3 regions of the Paenibacillus sp. JT22N12 genome follow, and region 3 is predicted to be linked to each of the others. Evidence: riboswitches for the same ligand, from Rfam matches in the RefSeq annotation. Region 3 holds a riboswitch; each other region holds the start of a gene.

Region 1 (4,439 bases), on a different contig from region 3:
CGGAAGCGGCTTTCGAATTTATCTTTACTGACGGTTTTGAGGAAATCGGTTTATACAAGCCCTTGATTATAGTCGAAGCCAATCCCCTGCAGGAAAGATCTGGCCAGAACGGCATGTCCGGTCTGCGACGGATGGACCCGGTCCCAAGCAAGCGTAGCCGGATACAAATGCTCCAGCAGACGGTTGAATGCCGCCTGGGTGTCGACATAAACCGCATCGTACTTCCCTGCAATCCGCTTCACTGCTTCACCGTAGCGGTCCATCGTTTCACGCATCGCATCGGTTGGATTAGGTTCGATGTAGAACGGAGTCATAAGCACTAATCCCTTCAGAACGGGTCTTGTTCGGGCAACCAGCTCTTCAAGGGTCTGCTCGTATTCCTCCAGATACACATGGGCTTCCGTCATCGCAGGCACGTCGAACTGCCGCCAGACATCATTGGTTCCAATCATGATCGACAGCCAATCCGGCTTGAGGTCAATGACATCGGTTTGCCAGCGGTCCTTCAGGTCCCTTACCGTATTTCCGCTTGTTCCGACATTGACAACCCGAATGCCCAGCTCCGGATATACAGCCGTCAGCAGTGAGTCAACCACGCCGACATATCCTCTGCCAATCGCATTGAACAACCCTTCCCCTACCGGTCTTGCCCGGTCGCAATCCGTGATGGAATCGCCGATCATGACGAGCTTGTCCCGCTTCTCCAGCTTAAGCATTAAGGATTCCTGCCTCTCCTAGTAATTCCCCAAGAAATATTGAAAAATCTTGTCATGGTGTCCAGGCAGCCCTTCATGCCCGAAATCCGGATAAATCTCCAACCGCTTCGGCGCCGTTATCTTGTTGTAAGCCGCAAATTGAGTGGATGGCGGACATATCGTATCCATCAGACCTGTTCCCATCAGTACCTCGCCTTTGATGCGTTCGGCCAAATATTGAATATCAATATAGCCCAGCTTGGTGAAAATTTCATCCTCCCGCTTATGCTGCGGGTCGAAATGACGGAAATAGGTGCGAAGCTCGGCGTAGGCGTCCTTCGCCAGATCCATCTCCCATACGCGCCTGTAATCGCTCAGGAATGGATAGACCGGCGCCAGCTTGCGTATACGCGGCTCCAGCGAAGCGCAGGCAATGGTCAGACCGCCTCCCTGCGACCAGCCTGTTGCGAATACCTGCTCCGGGTCCACATTGGGCATCTGCATGACAATGGAAGCCAGCTGCGCCGTGTCCAGAAAGATATGCCGGAACAGCAGATTATCCGGCTGATCATCCAAGCCGCGGATAATATGGCCGTGATGCGTATTGCCGGTCACACCGCCGACATCCTGTGAAAGTCCGCCCTGTCCTCTGCAGTCCATGGCAAATACCGAGAATCCCAGCGAGACATAACCGAGACGCTCATGCCAATCGCCTACATTCCCGGAATATCCGTGAAAATGCAAAACCGCCGGCCGGGGCATGTCCGCGTGACGGGGACGGGCATATTTAACATGAATCCGCGCTCCCCGCACACCCGTAAAATAAAGATCGAAGCATTCCGCAGCAGGTGTCTGGAAGGAGCTTGGAACAAGCTCGATCTGCGGTTCGGTCTGACGCATTTCATTAAGGGCCCTGTCCCAATAATCATCAAAATCGGCAGGCCGTGGATTTCTTCCTGTATACGCTTGCAATTCGGCAAGCGGCTTATCAATTGTAGGCATTTCTCTAACTCCTTTGCTGTTGTGATTACTTTCCATGTTAGCGGTTTTATTCTTCATCTGTAAAGTTATTTTTGCAGAAAGCTGCCCCGGAACGGACCTTGCCGTCAACGCTGCAGGCAGCTTCGCTTCATGTCATCGACGGTTATCCGCTGCTTCGCATGCATGATCGGAAAACAGAGGGGCACAATGAATAAAGCGCAAGAAAGAAAGGCTTGTCATTTATCAAAATATGGAGGGTTTACATGCTGCGGAATAATCATTGCGTTCGCTTGATACGAAAAACTGTTCTTATCCTCCTCGCAGTCATGATAATCTCCGGCTTACTTGATCCGGTGCGGAGACTTCATGCTGCTCCGCTTGATAAGCTCCCAGCTTCCTTACATATTCAACTTCAGGACGAGCCCGGCATCCTGCCGCTTAACATACCCGGCTTCAGCGAGCCTTCCTTCCAGAGCAGAGAGACAGGCCAGCAGAAGAAAAAGAAAGTTTCGCGCCGTGACGCCACATCCTGGGTAGATCTGCAGCAGCGTTATCCCGGGACCTTCGTTATTGGCGGCCCGCGCAAGGAGAGGAAGGTTGCGCTTACCTTTGACGATGTGCCTGATCCCCGCTACACGTCCAAGGTGCTTGATATATTGGCCCGCCATAAAGTCAGGGCGACTTTTTTTGTAGTCGGATCGCGCGCCGCTTCTTATCCGTCCATAGTCAGGCGCATTGGCAGGGAAGGGCATGTAATCGGCAACCATTCCTATAACCATGCGGTATTCTCGCGTATTTCCCTGTTTGCCTTCCAGCAGCAGATCCGCAATACTGACGCCATATTGCGTCCGCTCGCCGGATATAGTCCCAGATTAATCAGACCGCCCTATGGGGAAGTACTGCCCGGGCAAATTGAGTGGATGAAGCAAAACGGTTATATTGCCGTCAACTGGGATGTCGACTCTGTCGACTGGCGGGGCATCGACAGCAGTACGATATTGTTTAACATCAAGAAAACCCTGCAGCCCGGCTCCATTATTCTTCAGCATGCAGGCGGAGGCATCGGTCAGGATCTATCGGGAACATTAGAGGCGCTGCCCAAACTGATCAAGCTGCTCCGCAGCAAAGGCTATCAAATGGTTACGCTCCCCGAGCTGCTTGGAGAGCCGGCTGCACGAAGCGTAAAGCCCTGAAACCACCAAGCGGCGCCCCTGCAATGGGGCGCCGCTCATTTATGATCGATTATATTGAAGTATTATGATTTGCCAAGAACAAAAACCTTTACATATTGAAACCCGAACTTCTGGGCTTTTTCCTGCGATTGCGGTACGAAGATATCAATGCGATCCCCTTTGATCCCGCTCCCCATATCTGTCGCTACGGCCATCATGCCGCCAACAGGCAAACCGTCATGATCGTAACCGGTGATATACACCTTGCTTCCCATCGGAATACGGTTGGGATCAACTGCGATCGTACCCAGCTTGAGCGGGTTGCCGTAATAGTCAACCGGGCCCCAGCCGTTCTCGGATTCATCAGCTGTATAGGCGCTTGCTTTGGCTTGTACAACATCTGTATAGTTGTAGGCCAGTCCGTTGACTGTCACGGTATTTTTCGGCAGCGCTTTGGCCGTGGATTCCATTTTAATCGCCTTGACCGCCGCGGTTTTCGGAGCTGCTGCCGTTTTTTTCGCTGCCGATCCCGGCACTGTAATGGACAAGCCCGCATAAATATTGGACGGGTCCACGCCTGGATTCGCTTTCACCAGCTGATCAAGCTGCACACCGAATTGCTTGGACAACGTCCAGAAGGTATCATTGTGTTTTGCCTTGTAAACCGCTGCAGCGTTTGCCGCCCCTGCATGGGCAAGAATTGCCAATCCAAGTACAGCTGCTGCCGCGCCTTTTTTCCATTTTGCATTTACCAAAACAAATGTCCTCCTTTTATTTACGGGTTTATAGGCATGTTCTGATACAGAACTGTCTTCAAACTCCGTCATCGCTCAAACAAGGCAGCCTCTCTTCCGATTGGTTAAGTATGCCTGTTTGTGCATGCGGCCTGCGAGGTTAGTTGTCGGATTCGGATTGAGGAGTTCAACCCTACGCCAAAGCGGATATGCCCGCTCCAAAGCGATTCACCCCCAGCGGATTTTCACCCTGCCATTTCGACTGGCTCGGATAATATTCCGCGAGGCAGGAAACAGATTATTGCTTGCTGAAAGCATCTGTTTGCTGCCTCATAAAGATCCCCCGTACGATAAGTTTCGGCTCGCGTTAAAGGATACCATAATTCTATCCCCCAAATACACTGGTAAATAGGTCCAGCCGCGAACAATAACGGGATGAACGCCATTCGTTTATCCCTCTGTCTCCCATTCAAAGGCAGACAGCTCAACTGTGACGGTTGTACCGCTGCTTTCCTCGCTTTCAAATTTCAGCGTACCGCGGTGGGCTTCAATAATGCGCAAGCAAATCATGAGTCCAAGCCCGGTACCGGAGCTTTTGGTCGAGTAGAAGGGGCTGCCTAGACGCTCAAGCTTATCCTTGGGGATTCCCACCCCTTGATCTTGAATGCGGACAATGAGCATACCCGCGTCCCCCTCCTTCAGGGTAATGGATAAATCTCCTCCGCTTGGCATCGCCTCTATGGCATTTTTCATCAAATTGATAAATACCTGCTTGAGCTGATTCTCATCGCAATATACCGTCGGCATCTTCGCGGCAAAATCCTTTTTCATCTCGACATTGTTCATAATCGCCTGCG
Region 2 (4,439 bases), on a different contig from region 3:
GCCGACATTAATGGCCGCGTAGGCCATCGCATTAGGGTCCTCGCCGGCGCTCGCCAGCAGACCGTCCATGAGATTGAAGTCATTCGCCAAGTACATAACGAGGAACAGCAGAGTCAGTACAATACCGCGTGTAAACGAGGAATGCTTGCGGTAAAGCGCGGCATAGACGATTGCAATGACGAACAGGACAAAGGAAAGCAGAATGCTGCCGAGCAGGGACAGGAAAGAAGCAAGCTTCTGCTGGGCCTGGACATAGCTCGAATAACTGGCCGGAACCGTGAAGCCGGGCTTGTATTCGGCAATGATGAGCGCTCCATCACTTGTTCTCTCTGTTCTCATCGCAAGCATCAGCTGCGATTCTCCGATCGTATAGCCGTTAACCTTGTACGAGATCCTGCCTGTTTCCGGGTCTGCCTTGGTCACGCTTAGTTCATTCGCTTTAAATCCTTGGGAGACGGCATATTTCATGGCAGCGTCGCTTATCTGGGTTGCTTGCGGTATAGTGGTATGGATCTCCTTGTATTGGTTCCAGCCGACGACCTTGGCTTCCTGCATATGCACATAAATAAAAATCTGGCTGCCGTCAGGCATCGCCGCCGTGACCTGGAAAGTGTCGGTGGGGAAGCGGCTGTCATACTTTTTGTCATAGGTGTCGGTCTGCTTCTCCTTGGACAGATAACCGTAAAGCATCGAATCGGATTGGTGGACCGCATGAATGCTCTCCGGCAGCTGCTTGAATTGCTGCAGGGCAAAATCCTCAGCAATCTGCTCGGCTTTGCTTTTGGCGATTACCTTCTTGCTGCCCGAGTCAAAAAAAGACTCAGAGGTTTGCGGTACAACTTGTACGAGCAAATAAATAACAATGCCAATAACGCCTAACCATGCATAGAATTTCCAGTTGGGCCGCAGCTGATAATCATTCATGTTTGCACCTCTAATCTCAATATACAAGCAGTAAACCGCATACATCTACCTTATCATAGTTGTCTCGGTAATATCCATGCGAATGCTCGCAAATACGTTTTGTGGTCGAGTTAAATGGACAATAATGAACAGGATGTGCCGATTTGGACCCGAGGGTCGTCTTTTTTGCCTGAAAACGGTTGCTTTCCTCCTTAATTGTCGTTTGTTTTTTCCAGAACAATGCAACTATAATGTGTATCAATTGCATATGAAAAGCCGAATTTCGAAATGAAAACGGGGGAACCATACAGCTGTCTTGAACGGGTCGCTTAAGCTTATGCGATTTCATTAAAGGACAGCACGGGGTGAATTTCAACAAGCAGCGTAATTTTGAACTGCTTGTGAATAGGGCAGCTGTTCAAGCCCGAATCCGTCAGCTAACCTCGCAGGCTTCGTGGAACAGGACTCAAACGCATTGGCACTTGGGCTCCCAGTGCTTTTTTTGTGCGCGCAAATCAGCCAGGAGGGGTGGGACAAATCCTACGATGCTATCTTTTTTCAATGTTTACAGATGGTCGCCGCCCCGTATATTGGTAACGGGCTTTGCGTTCATTATTTTGCTTGGAGGCTTGCTGCTTTCCATGCCCTTCGCCTCGCGGGAGGGCTTGCCGACGCCATTTATCGACGCGGTATTTACAGCAACTACGGCAACGTGTGTGACGGGCCTCGTGACTGTGGATACAGGCAGCCACTATTCGGTTCCCGGCCAAATCATTATTATGATGCTGATTCAGCTTGGCGGTCTCGGCTTTATGACCATGGCCACTTTGTTCGCTCTTGTTCTACGCAAGCGTATATCGCTGAAGGAGCGGCTCATTCTGCAGGAGGCGATGAACCAGACCAGCATGGAAGGCATTGTGCGTCTCATACGCAAAGTGATTTTGTACTCGTTGACCATTGAGCTGGTCGGCGCTGTCCTTTTTGCCATCCGCTGGTCGTTTGACATGCCGCTTGGCAAGGCAGTTTATTTTGGCATTTTTCACGCGATTTCATTCTTTAATAATGCGGGCATCGATTTATTCGGCCAGTTCGGGGTTCCGTATGTTAGCCTTACGGAGTATGTTGATGATCCTTTGGTCAATATCGTGACGATGCTGCTGATCATAACAGGCGGGATCGGTTTTATTGTTATCTCGGATCTCGTTGAATATCGCAATAATAAGAAACTTTCGCTTCATTCCAAAGTAGTACTGTCTATGACCGGCTTTCTGATTGTATTCGGAACGGTTGTTGTTTTTATATTCGAGTTCACCAATGCCAGGACACTCGGTTCCCTTCATTGGGGCGGCAAAATACTGGCCTCCTTCTTCCAGTCGGTTACTCCGCGTACAGCAGGCGCCAATACGCTTGACCTTGCCTCGCTCAGGCAGGCCACGCAGTTCCTGACCATTATCCTGATGTTCATCGGCGCTTCGCCGGGTTCTACAGGGGGCGGAATCAAGACCACAACCTTCACGACTCTAATCGGTGCGGTTATTGCCATGATCCGGGGCAGGGAAGATATTGTGCTGTTTCGCTACCGTCTTGCCCGTGAGCGCATTTTCAAAGCATTGACCATTACTTTGTTATCGCTTTCTCTTGTCATTGTCGTCACCATGGTGCTGTCCACGACTGAGGATCAGGCCTTCTTGAAAATCCTGTTCGAGACGACATCAGCCTTCGGTACGGTAGGCTTGACGCTTGGCATTACACCGGAGCTCACCACGATTGGCAAGATTATTATCTGCTTGACCATGTTTGCCGGCAGGCTGGGTCCTCTGACACTTGCCTATGCGCTTGGGCCGCGTGCGGAGAAAGAATTATATCGTCATCCGGAAGGCAAAATTATTATTGGATAGGGGAAATTATTACACGATGAAGAATCATCAGTTCGTCATTATCGGACTTGGCCGCTTCGGTTCAAGTTTGGCCAGGGAATTAGTGGAGCTTGGATATGAAGTGCTCGGCATTGATAAGGACGAGGAAGCCGTTCAGGATATGAGTCAGCATCTGACGCATACCGTCGTGGCGGAATCAACGGACGAGGAAGTGCTGCGGTCGCTTGGCGTACGCAATTTTGACTGTGGTGTTGTCGCTATCGGCGATGATATTCAAGCGAGCATTCTGACGACTATTTTGCTTAAGGACCTGGGCGTGAAGAAGGTCGTGGCCAAGGCGATGAGCGAGCTGCATGGTCGGGTGCTGGAGAAAATCGGGGTGGACCGCGTAGTCTATCCGGAGCGGGATATGGGCATTCGTGTCGCGCATCAGCTGGTGTCGCCCAATCTGCTTGATTATATTGAATTATCAAAGGATTACACAATTGCCGAGCTGGCGGTGCCAAAATGTCTTAACGGTGTATCCCTGCAGGATCTTAATCCCAGAGCCAAATTCGGCTGCAGCATTGTTGCAATCAATAAGCCCCGGGGAATCATTATTGCTCCTACTGCAACCGATGTGCTCGCTGAGAAGGATGTCATGGTTGTCATCGGGACCAACCAACAGATTGAACAATTCGAGGAGTCCGTTACCCGTTAAGGGGAAATCAGCGACTGCTTCATTATGAAACGGGCGTGAAAGCGGCAAATGGAGACATCAACTACAGAAACAATCCATCACTTGTTTTTACTGCTGCTCACGATTGTGACGGCTGGCATGATCGCAGGGACGCTTGCATCCAGACTGCGGCTGCCGGATGTTGCCATGTATATAATCGTGGGAATGGCAATCGGGCAGGGTTTCCACTGGATTAATGAGTCAAGCAGCTCGCTGATTAATCAATTGATCCTTATAGCGGGTTCTTCCATCATTTTGTTCGACGGCGGGAGAAATATCGGTTTGAAGGGTCTGAAGCAGGTGGGCTGGACGGTTGGTCTGCTCAGCGTACCCGGCGTGCTGATAACGGTTGGCATTGTCGGGGCGGCGGTACATTTGCTGTTTGGCATTGATTGGCTGTATGCGCTGCTTGCCGCATCGGTCATCGCTTCCACAGACCCTGCTTCTATCATACCTGTGTTCCGGCAAGTGACAATCCGTAATCGGGTACGCGAAACGGTTGAGAGTGAATCAGCCTTTAATGATGCGACAGGATCGATTATTACGTTCGCTCTCCTAAGTGCGGCTGTAGGAGATTCGGCGCTTTCTGCCGGCGTCATAACCTGGGATTTTATCCGGACGGCATTCGGCGGCATTGCCGTTGGATTGGCTTTGGGGATCATTATAGTCGGTCTGGTTGCCCACATCCGCATTGGTGTGCTGCGCGATTACACAACCATCGCCATGATCGCTACTGCGCTTGGCGCGTATCTGATTGGCGACATGCTGCATGTGAGCGGATTTATGGCTACCTTTGTAGCGGGACTGATCTGGGGGAATTCGAAATCCTTCGGAATGGATATGGCGGGCAAAAAGGAAGAGATCAATCATTTTTCCGATAATATAACCGTTATTATGCGGATGCTGATCTTTATCCTGCTCGGCAGCCAGGTGGATTTCAG
Region 3 (4,439 bases):
AAGCGGGCAACGCGTTCAAGCGGCTTTTGTGTCGCCGAGACTCCGATGCGCTGCACCGGCTTCAGGCATAACGCACTGAGCCGCTCCAACGACAGGGATAAATGAGCTCCCCGCTTGTCTCCAGCCAGCCCGTGGATTTCATCCACAATGACCGTTTCCACCGTCTGCAGCATGCCGCGTCCTTTCTCGGAGGTAAGCAGGAGGTAGAACGATTCAGGGGTGGTAACCAGCACATCCGGCGGATTGCGCACCATTCTGGCGCGCTCGCTTGAGGACGTATCCCCGGTCCGCACGGCTGAGCGTACTCCCGGCCAAGCAAGGGTCTCCGCCCTTTGATGCTCTTCATGGAAACGTTCAATAGCTTCCATGAAGCCGATGATATGGTACTGAATATCGTTATTAAGCGCCTTCAAGGGCGTAATATAGAGTGTGCGTACACCTGGCTTCCAGCTGCTGCCCGGGGCCGTGGCGGCGATTTTGCCCACTGCGATTCCGTTCAGGCAGGGCAGCAGCGCCGCAAGTGTTTTACCGGAGCCGGTCGGTGCTGCGATGAGCGTATGACGATTTTCCATGATTGAAGCCCACGCGTCCAGCTGAATATCGGTCGGCTCGCCGAAGGCCTGCCGGAACCACCCCGCAAGAGTCGGATGAAACACCTGCAGCGCAGGGGAAAGCTCTGTCATCACCTAACAGCTCCTTTCATTCATACATCAAGGTTGGGATTGTGGTTATATTATACCCATTTTCCCTCTGATTGCGAGATTCGCCGGCACCCTCCGCACTTCGCCCGGGTCTATAGGGTCCATTTTGATGGCATCCAGCATGCGCTGGACTGTTTGAATACCGGAACATACGGGGTATATATAGGTGCCGCTTCTTATTTCATACACCCAAATGAAAAAGCAAAAACCGCAGCTGCTTGTCCAATCGGACAAGCAGCTGCGGCTATGCATCAGCATTCGTTAGCGAATGCTTATCGACACTGATCAACCAGCGTCTTCGCTGTCAACCAATTCATCAGAAGGTTCGTCAGCGTATTTCTCGAATGTCTCAGGGCTCATTACGCGGCGGGCAGTAACATAGCGTTTAACGTAGTAAGAGTCACTGAGGCTGCTAATGGTAACGCCCTTGCTGGAGGAGGAATGAGCAAACTTGCCGTCTCCAACATAAATGCCGACGTGCGAAATGCCGCGACCATTCGTATTAAAGAATACGAGATCACCAGCAATCAAGTCGTCCTTGACTACTTTCTTGCCCAGCTTGGACTGAGCGGAGGATGAATGCGAGATCGAGACGCCGAGTTTGTCAAACACGTACATCGTAAATCCGGAGCAGTCAAATCCTTTGTTAGTCGTCCCTGCCGTGCGGTAAGGAGTGCCGATCACATCACTGATAACGCCGTCCATTTTGGAGTCTGCTAGTGCGCTCCCAACTTGGAATAAGAGTACCAATGCTAGACCGATGAGTAGTGCAGAAACTTTTTTCAAAAAATGTGACCCCTTCCGGTTGCCTGCGAGGTTAGCTGTGGGGTTCGGTTGAAGGCTCCCTATGATACCCTCTGACATTCGTTGCAGCGAATGTCGGGATCAATTCACCCAAGATGGTTCCCCCGCTTCTCATCCAAGAGAATTCGGCAATTTTTTCATGCTGGCATACTAATTCTGTTTTTTTAGCGAATCTCCTTCCAAATTCACAATTTGTTCACAAATTAGAATTATTAGAGTGAAACTTTTTGACAACTCGTCTCGTTATCTTATTGCAAAAAATGCGAAAGGTCCTTCCGGCATTTGCAGGAGCCTTTTTTTTGTGGTCTAAACTTGAGTCTCAAGTCCAGGCAGGGAGATGAACGCTTCCGGTTTCACCCGCATTATCGACAATATCTGACTGCGCCTGTTTCTCTAATTCGCCTTTCAGATGTCATATTTTCAAAACAAAGAGGGACCAACCGCATCATAACGGCTGATCCCTCTTTGATATTATAGATTCTTGCCGGCAGCTGAACCGACTTCTGCCTGCTTACTGTTTCACTAATAAGAGCGGTGGTCAGGTCTGCTTGGAATGCCATACTTCATATTGCGAGGCTACCGTCCAAACCTTCATAACCGTACGAATCAGATGATAGCTTTGGTGCAAAATGAGTGCAATCAATCCGGCCCAGAGCATGGAGGCCGAGGCCATAGTCAGACTGAGCGCCATTCCAATGGCCCACATTAGCAGCGAGATGCCGGCCAGCGGAATAAGATGCCGCACCCCGCCCCAGAATGAGCGAAGCGCGCCGTTTCCGGACACAACGCCGAACTGCATGGCGAGGAAGAGCAGGTGGAGCAGTGCCGCCCACACCAGCCAACCGCCGGCCCAGGGCCCGATCTTGTTGGCGATGTCCGCCAGACTGCCGCTGCTGAGCAGGGCATCAAGCGCTTTGGGCAGCAGCCACACGCCCGGAGCCAGCGTCAAGGCCGTTTCGATGCCGTATAGCAGTGCAATCGGCTTCCACGCCGTGCGGATTCCTTTGATAAATCTTGTGCCGTTCTCATCCTGGGCATGATGCAGGGAATGGAACAGCCCGGCGTTCAGGAACGGGGTCAGGAGCATGCGCCCGAGCAGCAGACTTGCGAAGAGCCAGATATAGGGACGAATGAGATCGGTCTTGAGCAGCTGGAACTGCGCCTCCGTCAGGAAAAGCGCCACAGCTCCGTCCGAGGGTGCGCTGTCCGGGTAACGCTTCAGCAGCGGGACCATAATTCCTTCAACCGCACGGTAGAGGAAGAAGCCCCACAGCAGCTCATACAGGAACAACATAATAATGATGTAAAAATGCTTCATCGTCAGATGCCAGCCTTGCTTCACATGATGGTTCATGCAAGCCTTCACCTCCTTTTTTCTCCATTTGTGCGATGGGTACCTGCCGGCCCCAGGTCGCCAGGCTACCAGGCAAGGGAAGTGAAGATCCCCTCCAGCAGCTTGGCGACGCCAATGCTCCAGCGCGTTTGTACCTTCTCCGGAAGCTCGGCTTTCATGAAATTGTTAATATGCTTGTTGTCGAGCACGTTCTCATTCTGCGGATCAATCGCTGCCCAAAGCAAAGGAGAGGAATGCACCAGCTTATATTGAATGTGCATCTGCGCCGCATCCCAAACCTTCGGCAGGGTCGTCCCGTCGGCAAACTGGAAAACAATCGGGACAGGTCCGTAGCTCCCGCCATTCTTGCGGATCAGCACGGTTGACTCATACTTCACAGTGCCGTTTTCCTTCACAGGCTTGACCGCAATCGATTCAACCGAATAGTCGGACATCTGATTGCCGTAGACAAACTGGCTGAAATAATCGTTCCACTTGGTCTTGGTGACCTGCTCCACAACATGCTGGAAATCCGCCGTGGACGGATGCTTGAACTTGTATTTCTGGAAGTACGTCCGCATGATCTTGCTCATGATCTTCGGACCGACCTGTTTCTCGATGCCGAACAGGACGAGCTTGGCCCGCATGTACACATTTTCCGCATAATGATTATGGCTGTGGTAGGACCAGGAAAGCTGCTTGAGCGGTGCGGGATCGGTCATGTAGCTGGCTTCTACAGGAAGATTGGGAGCTACGCCGTATTCGCTCTCCATCACCTTGTCCTCAGAGTAGGAGGTGAAGCCTTCATCCAGCCAGGCTTCTTCGAACTCATTGGAGGCGACCATGCCGTACCAATATTGATGGCCGATCTCGTGAACGACGGTGCGCTCCAGATCGTAGCCGGGATTGTCCGTCTCGGCGGCGAATGAAGTGATCAAGGTCGGATATTCCATTCCTCCCGCCCCGTTGCCGCCTTTGGGGGGGACGACAATCGAGAGTGTGGAATAGGGATAAGCCCCGTACCACTGGGAATACTTGGCCAACGCTGATTTGGCGGCATGCATGTAGCGGTCCTTGAATTTGGCATGCAGCGGGTCGAGGTACAGCTTGATGCGGACACCGGGGACATTGTCGGTCGAGAACGGTTCTTCCGCATAAACAAAGTCGGGAGAGGCGCTCCAGCCGAAATCATGCACATCGTCTGCATAGAAGGAGAAGATTTTCCGGTTGTTGTCGGCTGCGGCAGGCTTCGTCTGGAATCCGGTTGCGGCAACCTTGTAGGAGGCGGGTACATTGATTTTTACGCTGTAAATGCCGAAGTCGCTGTAAAATTCAGAGTTGCCGTGGTACTGATGGGCATCCCAGCCTTCGGTCGTTCTTCCCCTGGTCCCTACCGTCTCATAGGCGGCAAGCTTCGGAAACCATTGGCCGGCCATAACGAAATCCCCCATGTAGCCCATCCGTGCAAAGACTTCCGGAAGCTTGACCTCGAAGGCCATTTTGAGGGTGACGCTTCTTCCGGGCGCTACCGGCTCGGGCAGACGGAGCTTGGCCAACGTTTGGTCATTCGCATTGCCGTCATCGGGCTGCACATAATGAAG

What was found. A riboswitch is a leader RNA that binds a small molecule or an ion and turns the genes downstream of it on or off. The one in region 3 is predicted to bind cyclic di-AMP.
Region 1: another riboswitch for cyclic di-AMP. It lies ahead of AC0YOA_RS05850 (3D domain-containing protein); the one in region 3 lies ahead of AC0YOA_RS33430 (C40 family peptidase).
Region 2: another riboswitch for cyclic di-AMP. It lies ahead of AC0YOA_RS06290 (TrkH family potassium uptake protein); the one in region 3 lies ahead of AC0YOA_RS33430 (C40 family peptidase).

The regions. Positions count from the first base shown of each region.
Region 1 is NZ_JBWDNU010000002.1:52,019-56,457, reverse strand. Features, by position in the region: gene AC0YOA_RS05865 (SGNH/GDSL hydrolase family protein) at 51-716, opposite strand; gene AC0YOA_RS05860 (acetylxylan esterase) at 735-1,697, opposite strand; gene AC0YOA_RS05855 (polysaccharide deacetylase family protein) at 1,940-2,869, shown strand; gene AC0YOA_RS05850 (3D domain-containing protein) at 2,932-3,603, opposite strand; cyclic di-AMP (ydaO/yuaA leader) riboswitch at 3,717-3,955, opposite strand; gene AC0YOA_RS05845 (PAS domain S-box protein) at 4,033-4,439, opposite strand, start outside.
Region 2 is NZ_JBWDNU010000002.1:141,448-145,886, forward strand. Features, by position in the region: gene AC0YOA_RS06285 (CPBP family intramembrane glutamic endopeptidase) at 1-924, opposite strand, end outside; cyclic di-AMP (ydaO/yuaA leader) riboswitch at 1,168-1,370, shown strand; gene AC0YOA_RS06290 (TrkH family potassium uptake protein) at 1,449-2,801, shown strand; gene AC0YOA_RS06295 (potassium channel family protein) at 2,818-3,480, shown strand; gene AC0YOA_RS06300 (cation:proton antiporter) at 3,529-4,439, shown strand, end outside.
Region 3 is NZ_JBWDNU010000016.1:53,256-57,694, reverse strand. Features, by position in the region: gene AC0YOA_RS33435 (DEAD/DEAH box helicase) at 1-683, opposite strand, end outside; gene AC0YOA_RS33430 (C40 family peptidase) at 987-1,487, opposite strand; cyclic di-AMP (ydaO/yuaA leader) riboswitch at 1,493-1,646, opposite strand; gene AC0YOA_RS33425 (hypothetical protein) at 2,044-2,859, opposite strand; gene AC0YOA_RS33420 (M1 family metallopeptidase) at 2,925-4,439, opposite strand, start outside.